DNA from 4 places in the Enterobacter sp. SA197 genome. Region 1 is predicted to be linked to each of the others. Evidence: predicted binding sites of a transcription regulator. Region 1 holds the regulator's gene; each other region holds the start of a gene.
What was found. Region 1 encodes Fur, which represses iron uptake genes when iron is present. Its sites were predicted from a motif close to ATAATAATGAGAACNACTATCAA; they were not measured.
Positions count from the first base shown of each region.

Region 2: efeU (iron uptake transporter permease EfeU) is a predicted target of Fur. The motif match lies at 4,837-4,859, and genes of this name have one in related genera.
Region 3: fepB (Fe2+-enterobactin ABC transporter substrate-binding protein) is a predicted target of Fur. The motif match lies at 3,743-3,765, and genes of this name have one in related genera.
Region 4: zupT (zinc transporter ZupT) is a predicted target of Fur. The motif match lies at 3,688-3,710, and genes of this name have one in related genera.

Region 1 is NZ_CP096393.1:1,548,107-1,555,938, reverse strand. It holds gene kdpD (two-component system sensor histidine kinase KdpD) at 1-174, shown strand, start outside; gene kdpE (two-component system response regulator KdpE) at 171-848, shown strand; gene pgm (phosphoglucomutase (alpha-D-glucose-1,6-bisphosphate-dependent)) at 906-2,546, opposite strand; gene seqA (replication initiation negative regulator SeqA) at 2,571-3,122, opposite strand; gene ybfF (esterase) at 3,305-4,078, shown strand; gene ybfE (LexA regulated protein) at 4,210-4,518, shown strand; gene fldA (flavodoxin FldA) at 4,653-5,183, shown strand; gene fur (ferric iron uptake transcriptional regulator) at 5,470-5,919, shown strand; gene chiQ (ChiQ/YbfN family lipoprotein) at 5,982-6,314, opposite strand; gene chiP (chitoporin ChiP) at 6,332-7,732, opposite strand.
Region 2 is NZ_CP096393.1:1,908,048-1,915,879, reverse strand. It holds gene phoH (phosphate starvation-inducible protein PhoH) at 139-927, opposite strand; gene efeB (iron uptake transporter deferrochelatase/peroxidase subunit) at 1,476-2,762, opposite strand; gene efeO (iron uptake system protein EfeO) at 2,768-3,895, opposite strand; gene efeU (iron uptake transporter permease EfeU) at 3,949-4,782, opposite strand; gene M1D91_RS08715 (NupC/NupG family nucleoside CNT transporter) at 5,059-6,243, shown strand; gene M1D91_RS08710 (DUF3574 domain-containing protein) at 6,279-6,707, opposite strand; gene M1D91_RS08705 (fimbrial protein) at 6,801-7,832, opposite strand, start outside.
Region 3 is NZ_CP096393.1:1,443,818-1,451,649, forward strand. It holds gene fepG (iron-enterobactin ABC transporter permease) at 1-408, opposite strand, end outside; gene fepD (Fe(3+)-siderophore ABC transporter permease) at 405-1,409, opposite strand; gene entS (enterobactin transporter EntS) at 1,520-2,755, shown strand; gene fepB (Fe2+-enterobactin ABC transporter substrate-binding protein) at 2,761-3,684, opposite strand; gene entC (isochorismate synthase EntC) at 3,907-5,082, shown strand; gene M1D91_RS06535 ((2,3-dihydroxybenzoyl)adenylate synthase) at 5,092-6,702, shown strand; gene M1D91_RS06540 (isochorismatase) at 6,715-7,566, shown strand; gene entA (2,3-dihydro-2,3-dihydroxybenzoate dehydrogenase EntA) at 7,566-7,832, shown strand, end outside.
Region 4 is NZ_CP096393.1:4,226,752-4,234,583, reverse strand. It holds gene M1D91_RS19810 (flotillin family protein) at 1-247, opposite strand, end outside; gene M1D91_RS19805 (OB-fold-containig protein) at 266-895, opposite strand; gene ubiK (ubiquinone biosynthesis accessory factor UbiK) at 1,041-1,346, opposite strand; gene ribB (3,4-dihydroxy-2-butanone-4-phosphate synthase) at 1,835-2,488, shown strand; gene M1D91_RS19790 (hypothetical protein) at 2,638-2,883, shown strand; gene zupT (zinc transporter ZupT) at 2,902-3,681, opposite strand; gene ygiD (4,5-DOPA-extradiol-dioxygenase) at 3,878-4,666, shown strand; gene M1D91_RS19775 (glutathionylspermidine synthase family protein) at 4,748-5,908, opposite strand; gene M1D91_RS19770 (DUF1190 family protein) at 5,914-6,588, opposite strand; gene tolC (outer membrane channel protein TolC) at 6,742-7,832, opposite strand, start outside.

The DNA.
Region 1 (7,832 bases):
AAAGAATCGGCCATCCCCGGCGTAGGGCTTGGTCTGGCTATCTGTCAGGCGATTGTCGATGTTCACGGGGGAACCATCAGCGCGGCAAACCGTCCTGAGGGAGGAGCCTGTTTTCATGTTACACTCCCGCTGGAGACGCCCCCGCAACTGGATGACCTTTCTGAGGATCTGTGATTAACGTTCTTATTGTTGAAGATGAGCAGGCTATTCGCCGTTTTCTGCGCACCGCGCTGGAAGCTGAAGGGCTGCGGGTATTTGAAGCGGAGACGTTACAACGCGGTTTGATTGAGGCCGCGACGCGCAAGCCTGATCTGGTCATCCTGGATTTGGGCTTGCCGGATGGAGAGGGCATTGATTTTATTCGTGACCTGCGTCAGTGGAGCCAGATGCCGGTTATTGTCCTTTCCGCCAGGAGCGAAGAGAGCGATAAAATCGCGGCGCTGGATGCGGGTGCAGATGATTATCTCAGCAAGCCGTTTGGCATCGGGGAGTTGCAGGCGCGTCTCAGAGTGGCGTTGCGCCGCCATGCTGGTACGCCGCAAAGCGATCCGGTGGTAACCTTTTCGAATATTCAGGTCGATCTTGCCAGTCGGCGAATCCAGCGAGGCAGTGAAGAGCTGCACCTGACGCCTATTGAATTCCGGCTGCTCGCCGTGCTGCTGAATAATCATGGGAAAGTTCTCACCCAGCGCCAGTTATTAAGCCAGGTCTGGGGACCAAACGCTGTGGAACATAGCCATTATCTGCGTATTTATATGGGTCATCTTCGGCAAAAACTTGAGGAGGATCCGGCGCGCCCACGCCATTTGTTAACCGAAACCGGCATTGGCTATCGCTTTATGCTCTGAGCGGGCATAAAAAAGCCCGGTCACGCGAACGCGACCGGGCCGGACAAGACTATAGCATCAGGCGTTTTTCAGCACTTCGCTGACAATCTCAACCGCTTCTTTCTCGATAAGCTTACGGTGTTCCTCACCGAGGAAGCTTTCGCAATAAATTTTATAGGCGTCTTCCGTACCGGACGGACGTGCCGCAAACCAGCCGTTGTCGGTCATCACTTTCAGGCCCCCAATAGAAGCACCATTGCCCGGTGCCGCCGTCAGGCGCGCGGTGATTGGGTCGCCTGCCAGCGTGCTGGCGCTGACCATCTCCGGAGAAAGCTTAGACAGCGCGGCTTTCTGTGCAGAAGTGGCGCTGGCCCCCAGACGATTGTAACTCGGCGCACCGAAGCGCTCGGCCAGTTCGTCATAGTGCTGCTGTGGGTTTTTGCCGGTAACGGCCGTGATCTCTGCTGCCAGCAGGCACATGATGATACCGTCTTTGTCAGTTGACCAGGGCGTGCCGTCAAAGCGCAGGAAGGATGCCCCCGCGCTCTCTTCCCCGCCAAAGCCGAAGCTTCCGTCAAACAGACCATCTACGAACCATTTAAAGCCCACCGGCACTTCCACCAGCTTACGGCCAAGGTCGTTGACCACACGGTCAATCATCGCCGAGGAGACCAGCGTTTTACCTACTGCCACCTCTTTGCCCCACTGCGGACGATGCTGGAACAGGTAGTTGATCGCCACCGCCAGATAGTGGTTGGGGTTCATCAGACCAGCCGGGGTAACAATGCCGTGGCGGTCATAGTCAGGGTCGTTGGCGAAGGCCAGGTCAAACTTGTCGCGCAGCGCCAGAAGCCCCGCCATCGCACTTTCAGAGGAGCAGTCCATGCGGATCACACCGTCTTTGTCGAGGTGCATAAAGCGGAACGTCTGATCAACCTGATCGTTCACGAGGGTCAGATCAAGTTTGTAGAAGTCGGCGATGCGTTTCCAGTATTCGATACCGGAGCCACCAAGCGGATCAACGCCCAGCTTCAGACCGGCTTTCTGAATCGCCGCCATATCAACGATCTCCGCCAGCCCTTCGATAAATGGCTGAACCAGATCCTGTTCTTTTACATGACCGGAAGCGAGCGCGGCATCCAGCGAAATGCGTTTCACGCCTTTCAGACCGTCAGCCAGTAGCGCGTTAGCACGATCTTCTACCACTTTGGTAACGTTTGTATCTGCCGGGCCGCCGTTAGGTGGGTTGTATTTGATGCCACCATCTTCCGGCGGGTTGTGTGAGGGGGTGATAACAATACCGTCTGCCAGCGCGCCGCCGTTTTTGTTGTGGACCAGGATGGCGTTTGAGACGGCCGGCGTAGGCGTAAAGCCGTTGTTTTCCTGCACAATGAGGTCAACGCCATTTGCTGCCAGCACTTCAAGCACGGAGATGAACGCAGGTTCAGACAAAGCATGGGTATCTTTACCCACGTAGCATGGCCCGGTGATGCCGTTTTTAGCGCGCTCTTCAGCAATCGCCTGAGCAATCGCCAGAATATGAGGCTCGTTAAAGCTGTGGCGCCACGCACTGCCACGGTGGCCTGATGTACCAAATTTTACCGCATGTTCAGCGTTACCCACTTCCGGCTTCAGCACGTAGTACTGGGCGGTAAGTTGGGCGACGTTGATCAAATCGCTCTGCTGCGCAGGTTGACCTGCACGTTCATGGTTAGCCATTGCCTGGTCCTTCTTATGCAAGGATTAAATTGTGCCGCAAACCTTTTCAATCAATTCCGCCGGGAACTGCATTGACTGCATGATGTGTTCGATCATGCTGCATTTACGACCCGTATTAGTGTTGGTGATGACCCAGTATGGCGTGTCTGGCACCTGTTTTGGCTTAGTCTGCGTGCCATTTTGCAACAAGGTTTGTTCGTCAGACGCAAAGTATACGCGGGTCCGCCCGTGCAGAGACTCAGTGGATTCTGCAAAGGCTTTATTGTCCAGAGAATAGAGTGTAGACAGCACCAGCATGAAACGGTTAACCGCTTTTTTCTGTTCAGCGTATTCATCCGAAAGCAGAAGCTCGCGCACGGCACGCACCCTGTCCTTCGCGGTGTTCGTCGGTTTAGTCTCTTCAACCTTCGGTGTAACAGGGGTTTCTTTTGCAGCGGCGGTCAGCGTGGCAGCAGGTTGAGAGGAGGCGGAAAATTTCAACATGCGCCGTAAAATGTCGGATGCGCTCTCACCAATATGCTTCGTGTGGCTGGCAATATAACTGTAGAGTTCATCATCAACTTCAATCGTTTTCATTTTAATCCAGTGCAGTGTCTTATCTGAATACAAGTTATTGAGATTATAGAGTCAAATCTCAACAGCGGATAGCGCTTAACCTGAGTGGCGGCTAAGTTAGATTACCTCTGAACCTTGCAGCCGGGCGGCAGAATGTTCAACATAATACCCTAATCCGAAAGAGCGAAAAAAAGAACTTTGCCATGAAATTGAATACCCGAGCGCAAACTGCACAACAATCGCACAACAATTCTCCCATCGTCCTGGTTCATGGCCTGTTTGGCAGCCTTGACAACCTGGGTATCCTTGCCCGCGACCTCGTCCTTGATCATGATATTCTGCAAGTGGATATGCGTAATCACGGGCAGTCTGACCGTTCCGACACGATGAATTATCCGGCAATGGCGCAGGATCTGGTCGAGACACTGGACGCGCAGGGTATCGAACGCGCTACCTTCATCGGCCACTCCATGGGCGGCAAAGCGGTGATGGCATTAACGGCGATTGCGCCGGAACGTATTGACGGGCTGGTGGCTATTGATATTGCCCCTGTCGATTACGCTGTACGTCGCCATGACGAGATTTTCGCCGCCATCAATGCCGTAACGGATGCAAAGGTCACCACGCGCCAGCAAGCAGCGGCCGTGATGCGCACGGTAATTGATGAAGAGGGCGTTATTCAGTTTCTTCTGAAATCTTTTAGTGAGGGCCAGTGGCGATTTAACGTTCCCGTATTATGGGAAGAGTATCCGCATATTGTGGGTTGGGAAGCCGTTCCGGCCTGGAACCACCCCGCTCTTTTCATTCCCGGCGGTAACTCCCCTTATGTGACTGAGCAGTACCGGCAGGCGTTACTCAGCCAGTTTCCTCAGGCGAAGGCGCATGTCATTGCGGGCGCGGGGCACTGGGTACATGCAGAAAAGCCAGATGCCGTTTTACGCGCCATCCGCCGTTATCTCTCTGAAAAGACGAACTGATTAAAAACCCGGCGACCGGTCGCCATAACGCGCCCGGGCGTTGGCGTCCCTGCATCGCTGATGTATGATGGCGCGCTAATCAGCCCGGGCAATGACCCGATTGCTTGTACTTCCCGTAGTATCCTTAAACCATGGCTAAAGAACAAACGGACCGCACGACACTAGATCTGTTCGCGAATGAGCGTCGCCCGGGACGTCCCAAAACCAATCCGCTCTCTCGCGACGAGCAATTACGCATTAACAAGCGTAACCAGCTTAAACGCGATAAATTTCGTGGGCTTAAACGCGTCGAATTGAAAATAAATGCTGAGGCAGTGGACGCACTGAATGCCCTGGCAGACGCGCGTCAAATGAGCCGCAGTGAACTCATTGAAGAGATGTTGCTGGAACAGCTCAAAGCGCTGAACAGCATTGATTACTCTGAATCTTCGTCTGATTAACGCTTTCATGTAGCAGAGAGTGCAGTCCGAGGCGATTGCAGTTTCCGCGCGCTTCTCCTATCTGCTATGATTGCCCTTATCCGTGGGCTAAACGCCACCACCATATCATTAAGTTTCAAGAGGTTATTTTACTCATGGCAATCACTGGCATTTTTTTCGGCAGCGACACCGGTAATACCGAAAACATCGCAAAAATGATTCAGGCGCAGCTTGGTAAAGATGTTGCGGATGTTCACGATATTGCGAAGAGCAGCAAAGAAGATCTGGAAGGTTACGATATTCTGTTGCTGGGTATTCCAACCTGGTATTACGGCGAAGCACAGTGTGACTGGGACGACTTTTTCCCGACGCTGGAAGAGATTGATTTCAATGGAAAGCTGGTTGCCCTTTTTGGTTGCGGTGACCAGGAAGATTATGCCGAATACTTCTGTGATGCACTGGGGACTATCCGTGACATCATCGAACCGCGCGGCGCGGTCATCGTTGGTCACTGGCCGACAGAAGGTTACCATTTTGAAGCGTCCAAAGGCCTTGCTGACGATGATCACTTTGTAGGTCTGGCTATTGATGAAGATCGTCAACCGGAGCTCACCGCGGGTCGCGTCGAAAAATGGGTGAAACAGATTTCTGAAGAGCTGAACCTTACCGCAATTATTAATGCCTGACAGTATATGGCGCAATCTACATGTTGCGCCTTATTGATAGTTAAAACCAATGGAAATAATTGCTACATTTTTTTAACTTTTGCCGCCAGCACTGTACAATATGGCCTGGTTGAAACGGATACCGCATGACTTTGTTGGCGCTACCACGTTTTATACGCTTACTTTACTTGAGGACTTGCAGTTTTCATTTAGACATGGCAGTTCTATAATGAGACGCATTTCCCAGAGCATTCCTTGTAGCTTCCCTCCCCGGAAGCGAATCGTTTAGCAACAGGACAGATTCCGCATGACTGACAACAATACCGCATTAAAGAAGGCCGGCCTGAAAGTCACGCTTCCTCGCTTGAAAATCCTGGAAGTGCTTCAGGAGCCGGACAACCATCATGTCAGTGCGGAAGATTTATATAAGCGCCTTATCGATATGGGCGAAGAGATCGGGCTGGCAACGGTTTACCGTGTACTGAACCAGTTTGATGATGCCGGGATCGTAACCCGCCATAATTTCGAAGGCGGCAAATCTGTCTTTGAACTGACTCAGCAGCATCACCATGACCACCTGATTTGCCTCGACTGTGGCAAAGTGATTGAATTCAGTGATGACTCCATTGAAGCCCGGCAGCGTGAAATTGCCTCCCAACACGGCATTCGCCTGACGAACCATAGCCTGTACCTCTACGGCCATTGCGCTGAAGGCGACTGCCGCAGCGATGAAAACGCCCACGAGATTGCTAAGTAATCTTCCGTAAACGTAAAAAGCCAACCTGAAGGTTGGCTTTTTTATTGGTTTACCCTGGGTGGCTACTGCGTATTGTTGCTACGAATTTCCTGCCAGATACGATCGCAGTTGGCTTTTACCGCCTGACCATTCCCCGTATGGGTGGCTTCAAGGCACTGCTGATAATCCAGGGTGCGTACCGACTCTTCGTGGGCAAATTGTTGATGCGCCTTTTCTGACTTCAGCACTTCCAGCACGCTACGGCAGGCTTCAAGTTTTTCCGATGAACCTTCTGCAGTATTAATACAGGCACTATAAGCCGCTCTCAAACGCATATCTTCTTTCGGCGCCTGAGGTTGCTGTACGCAGGCGGTAAGCCCCAGAACCATAAACAGAGTCATTATACTTTTATTCATGTTGCCCTACCCTCGCCTCAGAAAATCGTAAAAGGTGCAATGACGATAAATTTCACGTCGCGCTCATCCTGGAAGATGTTGTTGTAACCCCCACCCCAGCTTGGAATATCGGAGTGATTATCGAACTGGGTAAAGTGCAGCTTAAATAATGTGCCTTTCGCCATGCCGTCCTGCAGGGTATAAACCACATCCAGGCTGTAAGCGGATTCCTTAATTGAATTGCCGGCCTTATAGTATTTATCGCCAGACGAAACGTTGGATGGTTTGGCATCCCAGCCATAAACATATGAGGCACCTACCGCCCAGCCCGGAAGATTTAAATCTTTCAAATCATACATAGCGCCAACAAATACCGCTTTTTCATTATGGGCGTTAAAGTCAGAACGATTATCCCACCAGATATCCAGTCGGCCATTTGACGAGCCATAAAGTGGTGTCATACGTGAGTTGAAATTTCCCTGCCGGCCGTCCGCTTTTACCCATGTGCCCTCCAGACGTAAATCAACGGGCCCTGCGGCATAATTAAAGGTCAGCGCCTGTAACCAGGCCGTACCATCATAAATATCATTGATAGTGTGATTAGATGCTTTATCACGTGAGCTGTAGAACTGATAGCTTGTAGACAGCGGACTCCCAGCAATATCAAATTTATAACTGGCTTTCGCGAAGTACTGATCTACATAGCCCTGTGCCTGTCCAAATGCCGCTTCTAAAATGAAATCATTTTTAAAATCATATTGCGCGCCAATGGAGTGGACATAATCAATTTTACTCACGCCATCATTCTGGTAAAAATTATCGGTTTCGTTATACCAGGGGGCCTTATATTCATTGGCCCACATATAGGAGAAACTCAGGGTACCGCAATCTTCATAGTCGAGATTTACGCCAATTTCCGTACCTTGATACGTACCCGGCATAAAACTCCAGTTGGACGCCAGTAGCGTCTGACCGGTGGGCTGGATATAGCCCGCTCTGGCCCATAACGGCCCGTACTTAAATTTTGCCGCAGCAGTATAGAGACTTGCCCCACTTCGGTCTCCAGCCCAGTCTTCATCATAGACCTTATGGCTGTTAGAAAACGCCATTTCATTAGGATGTGCGCTACCTGAAGATTCGGCCATTTCAATAGCTGCAAATGCCGCAACGTCGAAACCAAACATATCTGCTGCATAACCAGACTGGAAATCGAGATTGGTATTCCAGGTAGAATGCGCCAGATTGGTTTTATATTTATTACCATCAGTGACATCTTTACGGTCGCGTTCACGCTGCCAGTAATAGACACCGCCAGTAAGTGTAGAATCTTCAACAAACCCTGCGGCCCTGGCCACCGGGGGTGCTATTAAAGCTGATAGTGTTGTTGTACCGACAATAGCTAATGCTATCGCCTTACGTTTAGCGGTAAACGCGATCATAATTGTTCCTCTTTGACTAAATACAAAAATGCTGTGCAAAGGCAGGCAGCAAGAAAATAAGCATAAAAAAATGGCAAAGTGTGGCTGCAAACTTCTTTCA
Region 2 (7,832 bases), 360 kb from region 1:
TATTCTTTTTCGGCAATAACGCTATCCAGCATACATGAGTTTGAATATATAATAGTTCGCACAGACGACAGCACTGTCGGGATTCATCGATACAAAAAATAAAGCCCGGTTTCCCGGGCTTTATCGTCAGCAAACAGGTTAATCGTATGCTTTGAGCGTTCTCTGGCAGAGCGCGGAGCGGACGCAGTCGTCTTTAGTGAAACGCACCACCCCTACCATTTCATCTTCCTCAAAACGTGCCAGCGCATCGCTCAGGCCAGATTTTACTCCAGCGGGCAGATCACACTGAGTAACATCACCGTTGACAATGACCGTCACGTTCTCCCCGAGGCGCGTTAAAAACATCTTCATTTGCGCAGCGGTCACATTCTGAGCCTCGTCGAGAATAACGACCGCATTTTCAAATGTACGTCCGCGCATATAGGCGAACGGCGCGATTTCTACCTTGCCAATCTCTGGTCGCAGGCAGTATTGCATAAAGGACGCGCCCAGACGTTTAACCAGAATATCGTAAACGGGTCGGAAATAGGGTGCGAACTTCTCTGAGATATCACCGGGCAAGAAGCCGAGATCTTCATCGGCCTGCAGAACCGGTCGGGTCACAATGATCCTGTCCACATCCTTATGAATCAGGGCTTCCGCCGCTTTCGCTGCGCTGATCCATGTTTTACCGCAACCTGCTTCACCGGTTGCGAATATCAGTTGCTTATTCTCAATAGCATTCAGGTAGTGCGCCTGAGCCTCGTTCCGGGCAGCAATCGGGGAATTATCACGGCAGTCCCGTGCCATGCCAATTGCTTCTACGCCACTCATCTGCACAAGCGAGGTGATCGATTCTTCTTCACGCTGTTTATGACTACGTGAATCCCGTCTCAGCACACGTTTCGCTTCACGACGAACTTTGATCACTGCTTTTTGTCTTCCCATGGATAGCACCTTGAGTTGTTGGTTTACATCACACGCGTCGTTACTGACGCGATTATGCGCACAAACGTCTGAGGGTTGGCTTCCTTGTAAGCCTTGGCTTGCCTTTAAAATCGACATAGCAGAACGACAGCCATCATCGCCTGTCATGTCGGTAGAAAGAGGGATTATCACTGCTGAATAAAAATTAGGGGCGAGAAGATCGCTGCCGGAGAATGCCTCCCCGTGCCGGGTTTTACGAGAACTTTTGTCTTTATGTCCAGTACCGGACCTGACCATCCGCGATCTCCATAGTGAAGGCTTTTCACTGACTACCGGGAACTACCGCTCTTGTTTAAGTACACCAGAAGAAATCAAAATTGCAACATTATTTTTACTTAAATATAACGAACTTTAACCTCTCTGCACTGGGTAAAAGTGTCGTTTATCAATATTACAGAAAAATAACAGATACTTTCTCATACGAAAAAAAGATGTTTTGATGGCAGAAAAAGTGCGAGCAGCCGCAACAGATAAGAGATTATCCTGCCCGGATTCGGGCAGGATATTGTTCAGGCTTCGAGCAATGCTTGCCCCAGATAGTGCGACGTGTCCTTCACGCCGGGTAGTGCAAAGAAGAATCCGCCGCCAATCGGCTTGATGTACTCTTCCAGCGCTTCACCATTGAGACGCTGCTGAACGGTCAAAAACCCTTTCTCCAGGTCATGCTGATAACAGACGAACAGCAGTCCCATATCCAGTTGCCCTGAGTTGGTCACACCGAGGGAATAGCTATAACCCCGACGCATCATCAGGCTGGAGCGGCTTTCGGCAGTACGCGGATTGGCCAGACGAATGTGACTGTCGAGGGCAATCACTTCACCATCAGGATCGCTCGCGTAATCAGGTTCATCGTGCTCGTTTTTCCCCCCCAGCGGCGCGCCTGAGTGCTTATCGCGACCAAAGATGGTCTGCTGCTCTTTTAACGGGGTGCGATCCCAGAATTCGACATGGAACTGAATGATGCGCACCGCCTGATAACTCCCGCCCACCGACCAGGCAGGCTCGTCCTGCTCTCCGGTGACCCACACCACGCTATCCATCAGTGCGTTGTTACTGCTGTCCGGGTTAGCCGTACCATCTTTAAAGCCCAGCAAATTAACCGGCGTCTCCTTGCCTTTACTGCGTGCTGCATGGTCAGAGATAAAACCTTCCCGCTTCCAGCGCACACTCAGCAGATCCGGTGTGTGCTTGATGAGGTCGCGCAGTGCATGAATGACCGTATCCTGAGTATTTGCGCAGATCTGCACTAACAGGTCACCGTGACAGAGTGCCGCATCCAGCGAATCATTAGGAAAACGCGCCATTTTTTGCAGCTTCTTCGGCTTCTGAGCGGCAAGTCCAAAGCGCTCATCGAACAGCGACGCCCCCAGCGAAACCGTAATGGTGAGGTTATCCGGCGCGATATAAGGGCCAAGAATACCGGAATCCATTGGCGGAAGGCGCGGATTAGGGGTAGCGGGCGCAGGCCCGCCCTCGGTCAAAAAGGCAATACGCTGAGTTAACAAGCGGAAGAGACGCTCGACATCCGTCTTATCTGCTGCCAGTACATCAAACGCCACCAGCATCATCGACGCCTGTTGAGGTGTGAGGATCCCGGCCTGATGCACGCCGTAAAACGGCTGTTTTTCCATGCGTGCATCGGGGGAAAGTGTGCCGGGCGCACTCTGCGGTTTGGCCGCATGCGCCACAGGACAGCCTCCGGCAAAGGCAAGCGCGCCGCCCAGCGCGCCCATACTTTTTAACAGACGACGTCGTGAAGGTTCACGGACGGCGTCATTGTGTTGTTTTTCAGTCATGATGCTTAATCCAGACCCAGCACACCACGCAGTTGCGCCAGATCTTCAGCCAGCGTGGTAATCGGGCCTTTCAGGGCGTTACGGTCGGCATCGGTCAGCTTATCGTAGGTTTCGAATCCATCGTTGGTGCGGTATTTCTTCAGAATAGCGTCAACTTTACTGAAGTTAGCATCCACTTTTGCCAGCAGTTCGGCGTTGTTTTTCTGCAACTGCGGACGCAGCAGGTCGACAATTTTCTGTGCGCCATCAACGTTCGCCTGGAAGTCCCACAGGTCAGTATGGCTGTAGCGATCTTCTTCACCACTGATTTTGGTCGCCGCCACTTCTTCGATCAGGCCAGCCGCCCCGCCCACCACTTTTGACGGTGGGAAGGCCAGTTCACTGATGCGTTTTTGCAGCTCCAGTACGTCGGTGTAGAGCTTATCAGCATAGGTATCCATACCTTTTACCGCGTTGTCACCAAACAGCGCTTTCTCTAAGCGGTGAAAACCAGTGAATTTCGGGTCAGCGGCTTTCTGCTCGTAGTCATCTTCGCGGGCGTCAATGCTGCCATCAAGATCGGCGAAGAGTTCAGCAATGGGCTCAATACGCTCATAATGTTGACGGGTGGAGGCGTACAGGGATTTGGCTTTTTCGATATCCCCTGCTTTTACCGCGTCGGTAAACGCTTTAGTACCCGTGACAAGGGCCGCTGTTTCGGTGGTTACATAGGCTTTATAGGCCGTAATTGCCTCGCCCAGACCCAAGAGTGCTTCGCTCTTCGCCGCATCCGCCGTCGCGTCACCTTTCACCACCAGTTTGCCTTTCGGGTTAGTGAGCAACCCGCAGGTCATTTCATACTCGCCAGGCTGCAGATTTGCCGTCAGTTTCTGGCTGAAACCGGGGGCAATGTTTTCACGTTCTTCAACCACCATGACCCCTTTAAGGATCTCCCACTCCAGTGCTTTCTGGCTGTGGTTAAGAATGATGAACTGAGTTTTACCTGCGTTTACCGTCAGGTTCATCGGCTCACACTGTTTATCCGTCACGGTGACTTTGACCTGTGGGATGTCCGCCGCCTGGGCGCTGAACGCGCAGGCGATCAACGCTGCAACACTGACCTGTAACGCACTACGACGAAAATGAATTGCCATGACCCTTCCCTTAAATAAGTATGTTGTAACTAAAATTAAACCGGGCACGATGTTCAGCGCGAGGCGCTGGACGGCTGTACACCCGCACGCGACGGCAACATAAACAGCACCAGCGCCGGGATGAGATAAAGGAAATATACAAACACTTCACTGACGCTCGGGGTTTCCTGATAACCGAAAATACCCTCCAGCAGCGTGCCGGTCAGAGAGTGGGTTGTCAGCACATTGCTCAAATCAAACGCCACATCCTGAAAATGGTTCCACAGTCCCGCCTCGTGAAAGGCACGAATCGCACCCGCGGCAAGCCCTGCCGCCACCAGCAAAATGAACAAACTGGTCCATTTGAAAAACGCGCCCAGATTCAGTCTGATGCCACCCCAGTAGAGCAGGAAACCTAATACCACGGCAGTCGCCAGCCCCAGCATGGCGCCAACCGGTGGCCAGAGTCCCACATCCTGTTGAAATGCCGCCAGAAGAAAGAAGACCGATTCCAGCCCTTCACGTGCGACCGCAAAAAACACCATCAGGATCAGCGCCCAGCCGTGGTGATGACTGCGCGCCAGCGCGTTGTCTACCGCCTGCTCAAGCTGCACTTTGACGTTACGCGACACCTTACGCATCCAGAACACCATCCAGGTAAGGATCGCTACCGCAATCCCCGCCACGATCCCCTCAAACAGCTCCTGCTCTTTTTGTGGAAACTCGCCCGTGGTTTCGTTAATGAAGATGCCGAGCGCCAGGCAGAGGGCGGCGGCAAGAAATACACCAATCCACATCACGCCTATCCAGCGGCCACGCTGGGTACGTTTGAGATAACTGGCAATGAGGCTGACGATCAGCGCCGCTTCGAGGCCTTCACGTAACATAATGAGAAATGGCACAAACATGAGAACGCCCCTGCGTCATATAAGGTCAATTACTGAAAAGAAAAGTAAACTTCTTTGATAGTGATTATCATTACGAAAAGCGGAAACTCAAGCGAAAAATGCAGAGAATGATAACTGGATGTAAATGGCTAGCAGGCTAACCATCAGGCCTGATGACGTTATGCAGAAGTGTTTGAAATAGTGAAGTATTTTTGCTTACAAAACTTTAACTTTCTGTTTACTGACTTCTGACAGTGTGGCTAAATAAGCGCCCATTTACCTGCAAACATTCCCGATATGATTAACTTTCTACATTTTCTGCTGGCGCTGGTAGTGATCCTCGCGCTCGCCTGGCTGGTGAGCTTTGATAGACGCGTGCTTCGCCTGCGCTTTATTTTGCAACTGGTGGTCATTGAACTGGCCCTGGCCTGGTTCTTTCTCCATGCCGAGAGCGGCCTGACGCTTGTTAAATATGTTTCCGGCTTTTTCGACGTTCTGCTGAAATTTGCAGGCGAAGGCAGCAACTTCGTCTTTGGTGGAATGGGTGAAAAAGGGCTGGCCTTTATTTTCCTCGGTGTGCTCTGTCCGATTATCTTTATTTCAGCGCTGATTGGCATTTTGCAGCACTGGCGAATTCTGCCCCTGTTCATCCGGGTAATTGGCACCGGGCTTTCAAAACTGAACGGCATGGGCAAACTGGAGTCTTTCAACGCTGTCAGTTCGCTGATCCTCGGTCAGTCGGAAAACTTTATCGCGTATAAAGGCATTCTGGGCGACCTCTCTTCACGCCGTCTGTTTACGATGGCGGCCACCGCGATGTCGACAGTCTCGCTTTCCATTGTGGGCGCGTATATGACCATGCTGGACGCAAAGTATGTGGTGGCGGCGCTGGTGCTGAATATGTTCAGCACGTTTATTATTTTAACCGTCATTAACCCCACACGGGCGGATGCCGAAGCAGAGGTCAAGCTGGAGAAGCTGCACGAGTCGCAGAGTTTTTTTGAGATGCTGGGTGAATACATTCTGGCAGGCTTCAAAGTGGCAATGATTATTCTGGCGATGCTGATTGGCTTTATCGCGCTTATCAGCGCCGTTAACGCCCTCTTCTCTTCGCTGTTCGGCATCAGCTTCCAGCAGATTCTGGGTTATGTTTTCTACCCGCTGGCCTGGCTTATCGGCATTCCTCTGTCTGACGCATTACACGCGGGCAGCATAATGGCGACCAAGCTGGTGGCTAACGAATTTGTGGCAATGATCGAGTTGCAGAAGATTGCCGCCGGGATGACGCCGCGTGGCCTGGGTATTTTGTCGGTGTTCCTGGTGTCGTTTGCTAACTTTGCGTCTATCGGCATTGTGGCGGGGGCAATAAAGGGGCTGAATGAGAAGCAAGGCAACGTGGTCTCTCGCTTTGGTCTGCGCCTGGTCTATGGCGCAACGCTGGTGAGTTTGCTCTCCGCCGCCTTTGCGGGCGTAGTGCTCTAACACTCGCGGCGGGCTTAACACCCGCCGTTTTTATATCAGAACTGCACGCACACCGGCTGGTCAACACGCATTACTGACTCCTGGGCAAAGCGGGATGTATAAATACCCCGTAATGCTTCGATATTCTTTTCGCTTCCGACGTCTTTAGGGTGGATTAGCATCAGCGCTTTGCTCGACTCACGCGCTATTTTGCCGTCATTGCCCAGCCACTGCCCGCGTGCGTCAAACACCGTCAACCCCTCGCGAAAACGCGGCGTGACGTCACCGTCCACAAACTGCTGCCACTCCGCCCCGGTAATCTCCTTTCCCGCCGGGCGATTTAAACCAAAGTAGAGGGTCGTTTGCTGCATCTGGTTGTCTGCTTTACAGGTTTGCTCCGGCGCCGCCTGGCGTTGAGAAGGTGCCACGCACCCGGTTAATGCTGCTGCGATTATTAGTGCAGTGACCCCTGTCTTAATTTTCATCAGGCTATCCTCGTTGTTATAAGAGCAGTGATAAAAACGTAAATAAACTGCTTTATCAACAAAAAGATAAGCAAGACCCGTCATCCCTTATCGTCATTCATATGACATAACAAATTCCAGTGCAGAATTGGCCGTGCCGCCGGTCATTGTTCCAGTGCGTATATAGCGGGCCTTCATGGGAATGACGAAGCTACCACCATTGATTTTATCGTAACCCTGAGTTCCCCCGGTATTCGGTACGGCAATCTTCGTATTGAAGGGTACGGTAGTCACACCGTCATCAAAGAGAACCTGAACACCGACGCCGGTTGCCAGTGAAGCTCCATTTAGCGTCAGGTATTGTGTATTGCCGGAACCTACCAGCGTCACGCCAGCAGCAGGTCGGAAGGTATAATTGACCGAAGCCATCCCAGGATTGCAATTATTAACCTGGAGATTAAAGGAAACCGCTTCGCTGGTTGCGTTCACTGCAGGAAAATCAGTAGCCGCATGTTTACCAAGTTGTACCGGCGGTATATCCGGTGTAGTGCAGGATGCTGCCGTAAACTTTACGGTTCCATTGATATTAAAGGTCCCGACGAATACCCCTGGAGAATTGACATCATTCACCGACCCCTTGACCCAGGGTCCACTCATCACAACATCTCCGGTTGAAATTGGCCCGATAGCATAAAACTGTAGCGTGTACTGATCAGGAGCAGGACCAAATACATTAAGGCCTGGAGCATAGTAAGGTGCGAACCATAAGTTAGGATCATTACCTACATCGTTGTGATAGACACGTGGATCGGTCGGGGCGTAAGGGGTTAATTTCATCCCAATACCTTCGACATCAGTTTTGAAAATGCCAGGATAGATGGTGGGCTGCATGGGGTTAGCATATTGCTGGAAAAAGTATAATGTACTTCCCCCACAACTTATTCCCTCATTGATACGAGAAGTAGAGTTCAGGATGATTGCATCACCAATCGGCGTACCAGGGACATGATCTTTTCCAACAGTAAACTGTTTTTGTGAAAAATTAGCTGTATAAACCGCGGTACTACTTACCGTACACGCTGCCAGGCTAATATGACTATAGCTGATAAGCAACACTGACAAAATTAAATGCAACACCCTGGTAAA
Region 3 (7,832 bases), 100 kb from region 1:
CAGCAGCCAGACAATGATCGAGGTGATGATGCCACCGCCCAGCGCCGCCAGCGCAATTGCCGTTAAATCCTGACCATAAAACACCATCGCCACCAGCACACCGCTCCAGGCACCGGTGTTAAAGCCCATAACATCCGGGCTGCCAAGAGGGTTACGCATCAGCGACTGAAAGATCGCTCCGCTGATACCCAGCGCGGCCCCCACCAGCAGTGCAATAAACACGCGCGGCAGGCGCCATTCAGTCACCACCAACTGCATGGCGCGGGGAGCGGTGCCGCCAAGGGCGTCAATCACCTGCCCGACGCTGAGCATCACCGCACCGCTGCGTAGCCCCCAGACCGCCAGCGCAAGGCACATCAGGCACATTGCCACACAACTGAAAACCAGACGACGGGAAGGGGCGATCACAGGCCACCTCCACGAATGCGTCGTACCAGCACAATCAACACCGGCGCGCCGATAAAGGCGCTGACCACCGAGACACGCAGTTCCCCCGGCACCAGAAAGCGGCCCAGAATGTCGGCAAACAGCAGTAACGTCGGCGTGGCAATCAGCGTAACCGGCAAAGACCAGCGGTGATCGGCACCCACCAGCCAGCGTGCCAGATGCGGCATCATCAGCCCGATAAAGGCAATCGGCCCGACCACCGCCGTGGCGCTACCGCACAGCACGGTGATGGCAATCAGGCCCAGCAGCTGCGTCCGGGCGACTTTACTGCCGAGGGCCGTGGCGGTGTCATTACCGAGGCTCAGGCTGTTCAGGGCGCGGCTTGACAGCAGTGCCGCACCCGCCGCCAGCAGCACCGGGATCAGCACAATCCTGAGCGTTTGCAGGGTACGAATATCCAGCGAACCGGCCTGCCAGAAACGCAACTGGTCATAAACATCCGCATTGAGCAACGAAATACCACTGGACAACCCTTCGAGCACCGCCGCCAGGGCCACGCCTGCCAGCGTCAGACGCACCGGACTTAACTGCCCGCCGCCCGCGCTGCCGGTGAAGGCCACCAGCAGCGAGGCGGTGAAAGCACCACAAAACGCCAGCCCCAGTTGTTCCACCGGCGAGGCGGCACCAAACAGTGCGGCACCGACCACAATAGCGAAGCTGGCGCCGGAGTTAACACCCAGCAGACCAGGGTCAGCAAGGGGGTTACGGGTGAGGGTTTGCATTAACGCCCCGGCAATGCCGAGCGCGCCACCGGCCAGTAAACCAGCCAGCGTTCGCGGCAAGCGGGCGTCACGAATAATGGTGCAGTCAGCACTCTGGCAGGTGCCTGCGAGGGCATCCAGCACCACATCCGGGGACATGGCTTTTGCGCCAAGGAAGAGGCTGAGGGCCATTGCCAGTACCAGCAACAGCAATAACCCGACGACGGTAAACACGCGCGTCCGGGAACGGGAGAACGACATAATACTTTCCTGACTTGATAATGATAGTAATTATCGTTATCGATCTTGTTTGTATATGTTACCATGCACGCTCTGGAATGGATAAAAAAAGTTCGCGTTAAGGCGTTGTAATGAACCGACAATCCTGGCTGCTGAACGTCAGCCTTTTACGAACACACCCGGCCTTTCGCGCGGTGTTTCTTGCCCGTTTTATCTCGATTTTATCGCTGGGTCTGTTGGGCGTTGCCGTGCCGGTACAGATTCAGGCGATGACCCATTCAAGCTGGCAGGTGGGACTCGCCGTCACCCTCACCGGCAGCGCCATGTTTGTCGGCCTGATGACCGGCGGCGTGCTGGCGGACCGCTATGAGCGAAAAAAACTGATACTGATTGCCCGCAGCACCTGCGGCGTGGGCTTTATTGGCTTATGGCTCAACGCGCTGATGCCGGAACCTTCGCTGCTGGCGATTTACCTGCTTGGACTCTGGGATGGCTTCTTCGCCTCTCTCGGCGTGACGGCGCTGCTGGCGGCAACCCCCGCGCTGGTCGGGCGTGAAAACTTAATGCAGGCCGGCGCCATCACAATGCTGACGGTGCGTCTTGGCTCGGTTATCTCCCCGATGTGCGGTGGCTTACTGCTGGCAACCGGCGGTGTTGCCTGGAACTACGGCCTCGCGGCGGCGGGGTCGTTTATCACCCTGATCCCACTGCTCGGTTTGCCGCTGTTGCCACCGCCGCCTCAGGCGCGTGAACATCCGCTGGCCTCGCTGGTGGCCGGTTTTCGTTTTCTGCTCAGTAGCCCGCTGATTGGCGGCATCGCGCTGCTCGGCGGCCTGCTCACAATGGCAAGCGCGGTGCGCGTGCTATACCCGGCGCTGGCAATCCAGTGGCAGATGTCCGCGGCACAGATTGGTCTTCTGTATGCCGCTATCCCGCTCGGGGCAGCGGCAGGGGCGTTAACCAGCGGGCGACTGGCGCATCCACTGCGTCCTGGCCTGCTGATGCTGGGGTCGAGCGTGGGGGCATTTATCGCCATCGGGCTATTTAGCCTGATGCCGCACTGGGCGTTGGGCGCGCTGTTCCTGGTGCTGTTTGGCTGGCTGAGCGCCATCAGTTCGCTGTTGCAGTACACGTTGATTCAGACGCAAACGCCGGAGGCGATGCTCGGGCGCATTAATGGATTATGGACGGCGCAGAACGTTACCGGTGATGCCATCGGCGCGGCGCTGTTAGGGGGGTTAGGGGTGATAATGACCCCGGCTGCTTCGGCCAGCAGCAGTGGCTTCGCGCTGGCAATGGTTGGGGCAATATTGATGCTGGTCTTACGCGAGCTGCGCCGTTTCCGGCAGCAGCCTTCGGTTTCTTAGGTGCATTAGCCAAACAACGCAGACAGGCGCTGTAACACGCGGGTGGCGCTGTAGTAATCCAGACGGAAAGTTTCTGACCCCAGCGCATAGACCCGTTTGTTCTGTACTGCGGTCAGGTGAGAAAGCAGCGGGTTGGCAGAGAGTGCATCGGCATCTTTCTGGTCACTGGCGAAGAGGAACAGCGCTTCGCCGTTGAGGCCGCTGGCGAGGTTTTCGCCGCCCAGTTGCACGATGTCATGGCGCTTGCCCTGGCTTTTGCTGGTGTTGAGACCTTCTGGCAGCGTGGCGAGCGTGAAGCCCAGTTGCGCCAGCAACTGACCCTGCGCAGAGTCCTGGGTCCAGAGGTTGGCGCTATGCGCACCAGGGTTATAGACCAGCGCGGTGACGGGCTGCGGCGGGAGCGTCATTTTCGCTTTGACGTCGCTCAGTTGCTGATGGAATTCGGCAATACGCACGGCGGCTTGTTTCTCCTGCCCGGTAAGGGTGCCCAGTTGGGTCAACAGCGCCTGCCAGCTCTTGTCGTCGTAGTTGATGACAAGCGTAGGCGCGATGGCGGAGAGCTGGTCATACAGCGCGAGCGCAGAGTCGCCACCGGTCGCACTGATGAGGATAAGATCCGGCATCTGCGCGGCTACGGCTTCGGCATTGGGCTCACCAATATACATACGTGCGACATGGCGCTTTTTCGCCACATCGCTCCATTGACGCAGAAACCCCTGGTCATCAGCAAAACGGTTATTTGGCGTGGTCGCGCCGCTGGCAATCACCGGTGCATCAATGGCGAGCAACGAACCGGTTAGCGTAACGCTGGTGGAGACGATACGCAGCGGCTTTTGTTCAAGGGTGTGGCTTCCTTTGCTGTCAGTCACCTGACGGGGCCAGTCGGCGGCCATCGCTGAGGCCATCCCGGAAATAAAAATGAGCAGCATGATAAGGGGCTTACGGCATATCAAAGGGAGTGTCACGACTCGCATCCTGTTTTTATTGAGGTTAATGCTTCTCATTTTCATCGTTGCGGGGGTGGGATGCAAGCCCTAGCGTTGAGAGTACATTGCGCTGCGGTTGACACTCAGTGGCAATACCTTTAGCTTTATCGACCGAAATTCAAATGATAATCATTCGTAATTTATTTATCATTTTTGGAGGATGATATGGATACGTCACTGGCTGAGGACGTTCAACAGACGACAAAAACGCTGGCATCAGACCAGTTTTTCTTTATGTCGCCGTTTCGCAGTTTTACCACGTCCGGGTGCGTTGCCCGTATCAGTGAGCCTGCCGCAGGAGGGGATAACCCACACAGCGCGTTTCAGCAGTCGCTGAGCCAGGCTTTCGCGGACGCGAAGGCGAAAGGGGTGGTAAGGCCGGTGGTGGTGGGGGCTATTCCCTTCGATACCCGCCAGCCCTCCGAACTCTTTATTCCTGCGTCGTGGCAGACTTTTTCGCGCCCGTCTAAACAACATGCCTCCCGCTACTTATCCGCTCAGGGTGCCCCGGTGGTGACTTCACGTACGGAAATCCCTTCGCAGGCGGTGTTTATGGAGATGGTCGCCCGTGGCGCGGCGCTGACCGCCACGCCGGAAGTGGACAAGATTGTCCTGTCGCGGCTGATTGATATTGCCACCGATGCCCGTCTTGACAGCGGCAGCCTGCTGGAGCGCCTGATTGCCCAGAACCCGGCGAGCTTTAACTTCCATGTTCCGCTCAGCAGCGGGGCGGTGCTGCTCGGTGCCAGCCCTGAACTGCTGCTGCGCAAGGACGGTGAACACTTTAGTTCACTGCCGCTCGCCGGTTCAGCACGTCGCCAGCCCGATGACATGCTCGACCGTGAAGCGGGTAACAGACTGCTGGCGTCCGAAAAAGACCGCCATGAACATGCGCTGGTAACCCAGGCCATGAAACAGGTGCTGCAGACGCGAAGCCGTAGTCTGACCCTGCCGGGTTCCCCACAGTTGGTGAACACGCCAACTTTATGGCACCTCGCCACGCCCATTGAAGGCACGGCGCAACAGGGCGAAAACGCGCTGACGCTGGCCTGCCTGCTCCATCCGACGCCCGCGCTGAGCGGCTTCCCGCACGATGTCGCAAAAAGACTTATCGCTGAACTTGAGCCCTTCGATCGTGAGCTGTTTGGCGGCATTGTTGGCTGGTGTGATGAGGAAGGTAACGGCGAGTGGGTGGTGACCATCCGCTGTGCATGTCTTCATGAAAATCGTGTTCGATTGTTTGCCGGTGCGGGTATTGTGCCAGCATCGTCCCCGGCGGGAGAGTGGCGCGAAACCGGCATCAAACTGACCACCATGCTTAACGTTTTTGGCCTGCATTAAGGAGTGATGATGACCCTTCCCTTTACCCGTTGGCCGGAGGCGTTCGCCAGGCGCTACCGTGAGAAAGGTTACTGGCTGGATAGGCCAATGACCGAGATGCTGACCCGCCATGCGCAAAGCGATGCGACGGCAGTGATCGATGGCGAACGCCGTTTTAGCTACCAGCAGCTTCACCAGGCGTCTGACAACCTGGCAGCCCGACTGCAGGCACTGGGCATTCAGCGTGGCGAGACCGCACTGGTGCAGCTTGGCAATGTGGCCGAGTTTTACATCACCTTCTTTGCGCTGCTGAAAATAGGCGTCGCCCCGGTGAATGCGCTTTTCAGCCACCAGCGTACCGAGCTGAACGCTTACGCCGCGCAGATTAAACCTGCGTTGTTGATAGCTGACCGTGCCCATGCGCTCTTTGCGACCAATGACTTCTGGCAGAATTTTACCGCTGAACATGCTTCGGCGCGCGTCTCGTTATTCCTGAATGATGAAGGGGAGAACGCACTCACGGCGGCGATTCAGTACCCGTCCAGAAACGTTATCGAAACGCCAACCCCTGCCGATGAGGTGGCCTTTTTCCAGCTCTCCGGCGGCAGCACCGGTACGCCGAAGCTGATTCCGCGTACGCATAACGACTATTACTACAGTATTCGCCGCAGCAACGAGATCTGCGGCATTACGGCAGAGACCCGTTACCTGAACGCACTGCCCGCCGCGCACAACTTTGCGATGAGCTCCCCAGGATCGCTGGGTGTGTTTCTGGCGGGCGGTTGCGTGGTGCTGGCAAACGATCCCAGCGCCACGCTCTGTTTCCCGTTGATCGAAAAGCATCGCATCAACGTCACCTCTCTGGTGCCACCTGCGGTGAGCCTGTGGCTGCAGGCGTTAACCGAAGGCGCCGATGCCGCCCAGCTCTCCTCGCTTGCGTTGTTGCAGGTCGGCGGTGCACGTCTGCCTGCCACCCTCGCGGCACGCATTCCGGCTGAGATTGGCTGCCAGTTGCAGCAGGTCTTCGGCATGGCGGAAGGGCTGGTGAACTACACGGCGCTGGATGATACCCCGGAACGTATTTTCAATACTCAGGGCCGCCCGATGTGCCCGGACGATGAAGTCTGGGTGGCTGATGAGCAGGGTAATCCGCTGCCGCGCGGTGAGGTCGGTCGCCTGATGACGCGCGGTCCGTACACCTTCCGCGGCTACTTCAACAGCCCGGAACATAATGCCAGTGCCTTTGATGCCAATGGTTTCTACTGCTCCGGCGATCTGATTGCCATTGATGAAGCGGGCTACATCACCGTTCAGGGGCGCGAGAAAGATCAGATCAACCGTGGTGGCGAGAAGATCGCCGCCGAAGAGGTTGAGAATTTGCTGTTGCGCCACGAGGCGGTGATCCAGGCTGCGCTGGTCAGCATGGAAGACAGCCTGCTCGGTGAAAAAAGCTGCGCGTATCTGGTGGTGAAGCGCCCGGTGCGTGCGGTGGAGATCCGCCGTTTCCTGCGTGAGCTGGGGGTCGCTGAGTTTAAACTGCCGGATCGCGTGGAGTGCCTGGACGCGCTGCCGCTGACCCCGGTAGGCAAAGTCGATAAGAAACAATTACGCCAGTCGCTGGCACAACGCGCGCAGGCGTAACGAGGAGAGAAGATGGCTATTCCAAAACTGACCGGCTACGCACTGCCGACCGCGAATGACATTCCTGACAACAAAGTGCAGTGGGCGTTTGAACCCGAGCGCGCCGCCTTGCTGATCCATGATATGCAGGAGTATTTCCTCAACTTCTGGGGCGATAACTGCCCGATGATGGCACAGGTGATCGCCAATATCGCTGCGCTGCGCCACTTCTGTAAGCAGCACAATATTCCGGTCTACTACACCGCCCAGCCAAAAGATCAGAGTGATGACGATCGCGCACTGCTCAATGATATGTGGGGGCCGGGTCTGACCCGTTCACCGGAGCAGCAGCAGATTGTGGCGGCCCTTGCGCCGGACGAAGCCGACACCGTGCTGGTGAAGTGGCGTTACAGCGCCTTTCACCGCTCGCCGCTGGAGCAGATGCTCAAAGAGACCGGGCGTAACCAGCTCATCATTACCGGCGTGTATTCGCACATTGGCTGTATGACCACCGCGACTGACGCCTTTATGCGTGATATCAAGCCGTTTATGGTGGCCGATGCGCTGGCAGATTTCAGCCGGGAGGAGCATCTGATGTCGCTGAAATACGTGGCGGGACGCTCCGGACGGGTGGTCATGACAGAAGCGTTGCTGCCGGTGCCGACCAGCAAAACCGCGTTGCGCGCGCTGATCCTGCCGCTGCTGGATGAGTCCGACGAGCCGTTTGACGACGAAAATCTGATTGATTACGGCCTGGACTCGGTGCGCATGATGGCGCTCGCGGCACGCTGGCGCAAAGTGCACGGCGATATTGATTTTGTGATGCTGGCGAAAAATCCAACCATCGACGCCTGGTGGGCGCTGCTCTCCCGGGAGGTCAGATAATGGATTTTGCAGGGAAGAGGGTATGGGTGACCGGGGCTGGTAAGGGCATCGGTTACGCCACGGCGCTGGCGTTTACTGAAGCGGGCGCGCAGGTCACGGGGTTTGATCGGGCTTTTGACGGTGAACGCTACCCTTTTGCCACCGAAGTGCTCGACATTGCCGATGCTGAGCAGGTGGATCGGGTCTGCCGACGCGTGCTGGCGCAGAGCCCACGCCTGGATGTACTGGTTAACGCGGCGGGTATTTTACGAATGGGGGCGACGGAT
Region 4 (7,832 bases), 2.3 Mb from region 1:
TAGCGCGGCTGACCTCAAGCTTGAGCGTGTTCATATTGATAGGAATAATTTCATGAAAGATGGGCATGACGATCGCACCGCCGCTCATCACTACTTTCTGTCCGCCAAGCCCTGTTCGCACGAAAGCCTGTTCTGCTGAAGCGCGGCGATAAAGGCGCGCAAAAATAATGCCGATAACAAGCAGGATTAAAACAATGACGACAGCAGAAGTCATCCATGACGGTACTACGTTCAACATATTTTCCATAATGCGTCCTTTAGATTATTACAGTTCGTTCGGCCAGGGATTCAGTTCTGCCAGATACCGGCTTGCGGAAAGCCGACAAATAATGAGTACCTTATCGCCCTTCTTAAATTCTTTTCCCTCTTCCGGCTCCAGCAGCAAATAATGCACTTGCCCGAAGTTGTCTGTGAATTTACCTTCACATGGTCGTTCAGCGCAGGCTGTATGCCCGGTGATGATGGCCATTTTTCCAATAAAATCTTCTTCGGTGATGGCGCTGGTTTCATCTCCGGGCAGCCAGCGCCCTAGCAGCTTGCCGGTGTAGTGCGTGCAGACCACGGAAAAGAGCAGACAAAATGGCGTCAGCAGAAGATTGGGCAGGGGAAACTGGAAAAGGGTTACGCTCAAGTGTTGAAGCAAAATGCCCGATAACCCGAAGCCGCCGGCAATAAGGCAAAGCACTACCAGCGCAGGTACGCGACCAAAATTCAAATAGTGGAAAAACTGCTGTAAATGGCCAGAGGCGGCGCCATCATAATCACCTAAATGTGAATCAAGGGTGCCGGAAATAACATTACCAAAGAAAAGGGAAATAATTTCTACCGCGCCGACGAGGGCAACAAATGCGATAGCAAAAAGGTAAGGGGAGTAGTAAGCAGGAAAAATATCCATATATTCTCCTTGGTGTATTCATGCCTGAGCCAAACAAAGATCCTCTTTTATTACCAGGTGGATAATATCATAGATAGCCAGAGCGTCCCCCTACAAATATTTATATAGGGCAGGACGCCAGGGCATTAAAGCAGGCAGTGATGGATTAGGGTTGAGTGTCTGGTGAATCAACCGGAGGAATGGCCGGAGCCGGTTTTACTTCTGCCGTGGTGCTACGGCCCTCAAGATCGTTCAGCCGTTGTTCAAGCAGCGCCAGCTTTTCACGGGTGCGCAGCAGCACCTGAGTTTGTACGTCAAACTCTTCCCTGCTGACCAGGTCCAGACGCGTTAGCTGGGACTGTAAGGTCTGGCGGATTTTCTTTTCCACATCTTCCCCGAACTCACGAATACCTTTCGGCATGGATTCGTGAACCTGACGCGCAATCTGTTCAATTTTCTTCGGGTCAATCATTTTGGGTTCCCTGTTCGGATAGGTTCTGACATTTATTGTAGTTTGATATCCGGTGTCGATAAACCAGATTTGTATGAAGGTTATGCGTTGCCGTAGGAAATCATTAGCGTTATAGTTATCGCGCTTATTCTCAGGGCGGGGCGAAATTCCCCACCGGCGGTAAATCAGCGATGTCGAATAGATTTCGCGTTGCGGCAAGGCGGCAACTGAGCGAATTCCAGGAACATAACCAACTATGTGACTGGAATGAGTGAAGGAAGCCAACGCAGCAGCGACGTGAAAGATCAAGGACAGGTTGAAAGCCCGCGAGCGCTTCAGAGGCAACTTTGAAGGTCAGCAGATCCGGTGAAATTCCGGGGCCGACGGTTAGAGTCCGGATGGGAGAGAGTAACGAGTCAGTAGGGCCTGGAGGCCCGCTCGCGTTATTTTTTTATACTCCTAAGACTGCCCTGATTCTGGTAACCATAACTTTATTGAGGTCTTTTACCATGAATCAGACGCTGCTTTCTTCTTTTGGCACGCCATTCGAACGTATTGAAAATGCATTAACTGCACTGCGCGAAGGTCGCGGTGTTATGGTCCTCGACGATGAGAATCGTGAGAATGAAGGCGACATGATTTTTGCCGCTGAAACGATGACCGTAGAACAAATGGCGCTGACGATTCGCCACGGTAGCGGCATCGTATGCCTCTGTCTGACCGAAGATCGTCGTAAGCAACTCGACCTGCCAATGATGGTTGAAAACAACACCAGCGCTTATGGCACCGGCTTTACCGTGACCATCGAAGCGGCTGAGGGTGTGAGCACCGGTGTTTCCGCGGCTGACCGCCTGACCACCGTGCGCGCAGCCATTGCCGATGATGCAAAACCTTCTGACCTTAACCGTCCTGGTCACGTCTTCCCACTGCGCGCGCAGCCGGGCGGCGTATTGACCCGGGGTGGTCATACTGAAGCGACTATCGATCTGGTCACGCTGGCTGGTTTCAGGCCAGCAGGCGTGCTGTGTGAACTGACCAACGATGACGGCTCAATGGGCCGTGCTCCTGAGTGTATTGCCTTTGCTCGCCAGCACAATATGGCCGTGGTTACTATCGAAGATCTGATTGCCTATCGCCAGGAGCATGAGCGTAAAGCCAGCTAAGCGGTAGTCCGTGCGCCCCATCCGAAGTCAGGAAACTGGCTTCGGATTTTTTATATCTGCGTTTTGCGCCTGCCTGAATCATTGCTTTCCTCCCCTTTGTTGATCTCGCTAATGGATAGAACCGTGCGCTACTTATAAAGTGGTAGTCCGTGCTGAATGACGGACGCATTCCATTTTACGAGGCCAGGAGGAGGGAAGATGCTGATTTACTGGTGCGGTTTTTTGTCGTCGTTTTTGTGATGTTTGCGCATATCCTCTGTCTGAAGCGGAACTGTCGCGCCTATCGTCAGGATCGTGATGCGCTTCAGGAAGGCTATCAGCGGGCGCTTGAGCTCATTCAGCACCTGCAGGCGGATCGCGTTGAGTCAAAACCCGAAGACGTTGCCCGCTTCTGACGAGCAACGCCCTCTTCGTTAACCGAACCCCATTGCCTGTAAGGCTACCAGGCTAAGTCCCATAACAGACATCCCGCACAACACACCGTAGCTTGGGTTATTGTTCGGGTCTATCTCTTTTGCCAGCGGCATCAGTTCATCCACCGAGAGCGCTATCATTATGCCTGCGACCGCCGCCATGATGGCGGCCATCATGACTGGTGAGAAGAGGCTTCCCAGAATCAGCCAGGCCAACACGCCACCCAGTATTTCCGCAAGCCCCGATATTCCGGCCCAGAAGACGGCCGTACGCTTTGATCCTGTCGCAGCATAGACCGGGCCTGCCACCGCAAGTCCTTCAGGAATATTGTGTAATGCAACGGCCAGCGCGATACCAAACCCCAGCTCCAGGTCGTTACTGGCCGTGACGAATGTGGCAATACCTTCCGGGAAGTTGTGCAGGCTGATGCCCAGCGTCAATAGTATGGCGGTGCGCTGAATATTACGCGGCGCAGGACTTGCCTCTCCAGACTCCTGCACCAGATCCTGCGGGTGTGCATGTGGTAACAGGCGATCGAGCGCAAAATAGCCCAGTAAGCCCACGACAAACATGCCATAGCCAAGCAGCGGCGACATGCCAGGCGTGGCGAGCGCAGCGGGTAGCATCTCCATGAGTGAGATAAGTAGCATGATCCCAGCTGCAAATCCCAATGAAAACGCCAGTACGCGGTTTGACGGTTTCTGGCCCATCACGCCCAGAATGGCGCCGATGAACGTTGCAGCGCCAGCAAGTAGCGTCAGAATCAGCGGTGCTGACATGTATCACTCCTTATGATAACGATTCTCATTAATGCTAAGTATTAATGGATATCAAAGCGAGGCCGCCCGGCCACCTTTACGTAATCCTTACATTCAAAAATTCTGAACATCTTCATCATGCTTATCTGAGTTCATCGTCTGATAAAAGAGCGTAATGTGAGCTCATTATATTGATACACACAGTAAGGATATCATCATGTCTGCACCGCGTATGCCAGCACTGTTTTTGGGCCACGGCAGCCCGATGAACGTGCTGGAGGATAATGTGTATACCCGCGCCTGGGCACACCTTGGCGACAGGCTACCGCGTCCAAAGGCCATCGTGGTGGTCTCCGCGCACTGGTTTACACGCGGTACCGGCGTCACGGCGATGGAAGCGCCAAAAACTATCCATGATTTTGGTGGTTTCCCACAAGCGCTGTATGACACTCACTATCCTGCACCAGGCTCTCCGGCTCTTGCTCAACGCCTGGTTGAGCTACTTGCCCCTGTCCCGGTAGGGCTTGATAAAGAAGCCTGGGGCTTTGATCACGGCTCCTGGGGAGTACTGATAAAGATGTACCCGAACGCAGATATTCCCATGGTGCAACTGAGTATTGATAGCACCAGACCTGCGGTCTGGCACCTGGAACTTGGCCGTAAGCTGGCGGTCCTGCGTGACGAAGGCATTATGCTGGTGGCAAGTGGTAACGTGGTGCATAACCTGCGCACGGCACGCTGGCATGGCGAAAGTTCCCCCTATCCGTGGGCGAGCGCTTTCAATGATTTTGTTAAAGAGAACCTGGCGTGGAAAGGTCCGGCTGAAGAGCATCCGCTGGTGAATTACAAGGAGCATGAAGGCGGCTCGCTTTCTAATCCGACGCCGGAGCATTTCCTGCCGTTACTGTATGTGCTGGGCGCATGGGATGGGGAAGAGCCAATTTCCGTTCCAGTGGATGGGATTGAAATGGGCAGCCTGAGTATGCTGTCAGTACAGGTTGGATAATAAAATAAAGCCCGATGGCGCAAGTTCAACGGGCTTTATTCCGATGCCTGTGAAGGCGCGCCTTCACCCTTCAGGGCTATCTTATTCCACAAAGATATGCGGGTAGAAACGGGAGAGATCCTGAGTGATCAACGCCCGATCTTCGCGAATGCCAATGCCGGCGGGCTGATCGTTAATCAGCCAACTGCCAATCAGCACGTAGCTGTCGCCAAATTTGGGAAGCTGGCAGAACTGCTGCACAATCATCCCTTCTTCGCCATACGGGCCTTCCACCTCTTCTACGGTCTTGCCGTTTTCAATAATGGAGACATTTGCCCCTTCACGAGAGAAGATCGGTTTGATGACATATTTTTCCATCTCCGGGTGTGCATCTTCCGCAAAATAAGCCGGGAGCAGGTTCGGATGATCGGGGAACATCTCCCATAACATCGGCAGCAGGGCTTTGTTAGAGATAATGCTCTTCCACGCTGGTTCGAGCCAGCGTACGCCAGCATCTTCCAGTTTGGTCGAGAAGACCTCACGCAGCATATATTCCCAGGGATAGAGCTTGAACAGATTGCTGATGACCTGATCCTGCAAATCTGAAAACTGGCCTTTTTCGCCAAGCCCGATATCTTCGATATAAAGAAATTCTGTGGCGATATCGGCCTCGGCTGCACAATCCTGCAGGTACTGTACGGTGCCACGATCTTCGACCGTGTCGCGGCAGCAGGCAAAATGCAGCAGATTAAAGCCATACTGCTCGCGCAGTTGGCCAAAACGCTCGATGAGCTTTTCCTGAAGACTGTTGAACTGGTCGCTGCCTTCCGGTAACTGACCGGCATTGGCCTGGTCTTCCAGCCAAATCCACTGGAAGAAAGCCGCTTCATACAGTGACGTTGGCGTGTCGGCGTTGTTTTCCAGAAGCTTAGGTTCACCCGTGCCATCCCACGCCAGATCGAGACGGGAATATAAGGAGGGCTGATGCGTTTTCCAGGACTGACGCACGAATGCCCAGGTGTGTTTAGGGATGCGGAATTTGGCCAGCAGTTCATCGCTGTCAATGACCTTTTCCACCACCTTCAGGCACATCTGATGTAACTCAGCCGTAACGTCTTCCAGCTTCTCAACCTGAGCAAGGGTGAGCTTGTAGTAAGCATCTTCACACCAGTAAGGTTCGCCATACATGGTGTGAAAATTAAAACCGAATTCGGTGGCTTTCTCGCGCCAGTTCGGGCGTTCCGTAACGCTGATTCTTTCCATTCTGATCAGCCGCCCATTGAGCGAGTTGACGAACCGCTGGCGCTGCTGCGTTGCATGGTATTTTGTTTCGCAACAGATTCACCAAACCCACCGCGGGTAACGGTAGAGGTGGTCGCCGGTTTCGGTGCCATGGCGGTTTTCGATACGGTAGTGGAACGACCCGGCTGAGCCGCGCCATAGCTCTTGCCGCCCGCATCGGTGTACTGACCGTAGGCCGGGCTTGCAGGGTTACGAGAGCTGAACAGAGGCTGCTGCGCGAAACCCGCGCCACCGCCCATCATACGGCCCATCATGTAGCCTGCCATCAGCGGCATCCAGAAGCTACCGCCGGACTGCTGTGCCTGTGCCTGATTCTCAGGCGCAACGCCTGCCTGCGCAGGAGCCTGCTGACACTGACCTTCACCAAATTCAGCAACACAGTCTTCGCGTGAGGCGTATTTCGGTGCGGTGCGCTCAGCTTCTTTCAGCGCATTGTTATACGTCGCCGTACATTCGGCGCTCTTACCCGGATTCGCGGCAGAGCAGTCGTCGGCGTTTTGATACATAGATACTGTTTCATCATTCTGCTCGCAGCCGGCCAGCATAAAGACGGCGGTCACCGCCAGCGCAACTGGCGTAAGGTGACGCGCGCTCCAGCTTTTGCGAAACACTGCATGATTAATGCTCTTTGTCCGTTTCATATTTGTCTTCCGACACCCAAAGGTATGTATAAAAGGTCAGGATAGAGGATGAATGGCTGAAAATGAAGCAGGATGCGGGCCGGGAGGGGGGATCTTTACGTTGCCTTACGTAAAAACGGGGGCTGTGTGCCCCCGATTTAAAGTATCAATGACTTAGCGGGTCGAACGTGCAGACGCGGCTTGTGTAAAGGGCGCCTGATTGCCATTCGACATATCGTTCACGCGCGCATCCTGTTCAGGATTTTCCGGCGCTACGCTTTCCGGGGTCGTGGAGATGGCTTTACCCAGGGTATTGTTCAACGCCACCAGGTCCTGCTCATTTAACGTACCCAGCGCTGATTTGATATTCAACTGGTTAATCAGGTAGTTATAACGAGCGCTGGAGAGCTGCTGCTTCGCATTGTACAGGGTGGTGGTGGCATCCAGAACGTCCACGATTGTACGTGTACCCACGGAGTACCCGGCTTCCATCGCATCCAGGGAGCTTTGTGCAGAGACAACGGCTTGTTTGTAAGCGTTGATACTACTGATGGAAGCGTTGAGGTTGTTATACGAGGAGCGAACGGTCTGCACCACGCTGCGGTGTGCGCTTTCAAGCTGCTCGCTGGCACCGACAAAATTGTACTGCGCTTGCTTAACCTGTGAGTTCACCATACCGCCCTGATACAACGGCAGGGAGAAACTGAGACCAACAGAGTTCTGACCGATATTTCGATCCTGATAGGCCTGAGAATTAGCCCCGCTGGTGGCGGAACCATTATATTTGGTATTAGACACGCTGGTTGATGCCGTCAAATCCAGGGTCGGCAGATGACCATCCTGCGCCTGACGAATTTGCTCACGCGCCAGATCCTGGGTCAGACGCGCCTGCAATAAAGAGAGGTTGCGGGATTCTGCATCTTTCAACAGGGTATTAACGGCTTTCGGTTTATCTGTTTTGAAACCATCGACGTTCAGTGACGCCAGTTGTGGATAATAATTACCGGTGACCTGACGCAGTGACTCAACGGCATTGTCCAGATTGTTGCGCGCGGTGACTTCATTTGCCAACACGGTATCGTACTGAGAACGCGCGTTTTGTACGTCGGTAATGGCAACCAGACCCACATTAAAGCGCTGTGTCGTTTGGTCTAACTGACGATAAATAGCTTGTTTTTGCGCTTCGGTATAAGACAAGGAATCAATCGCGCTCAGAACGTTAAAGTAGGCTGTCGCGGTATTGAGGATCAGGGTTTGTTGATCGG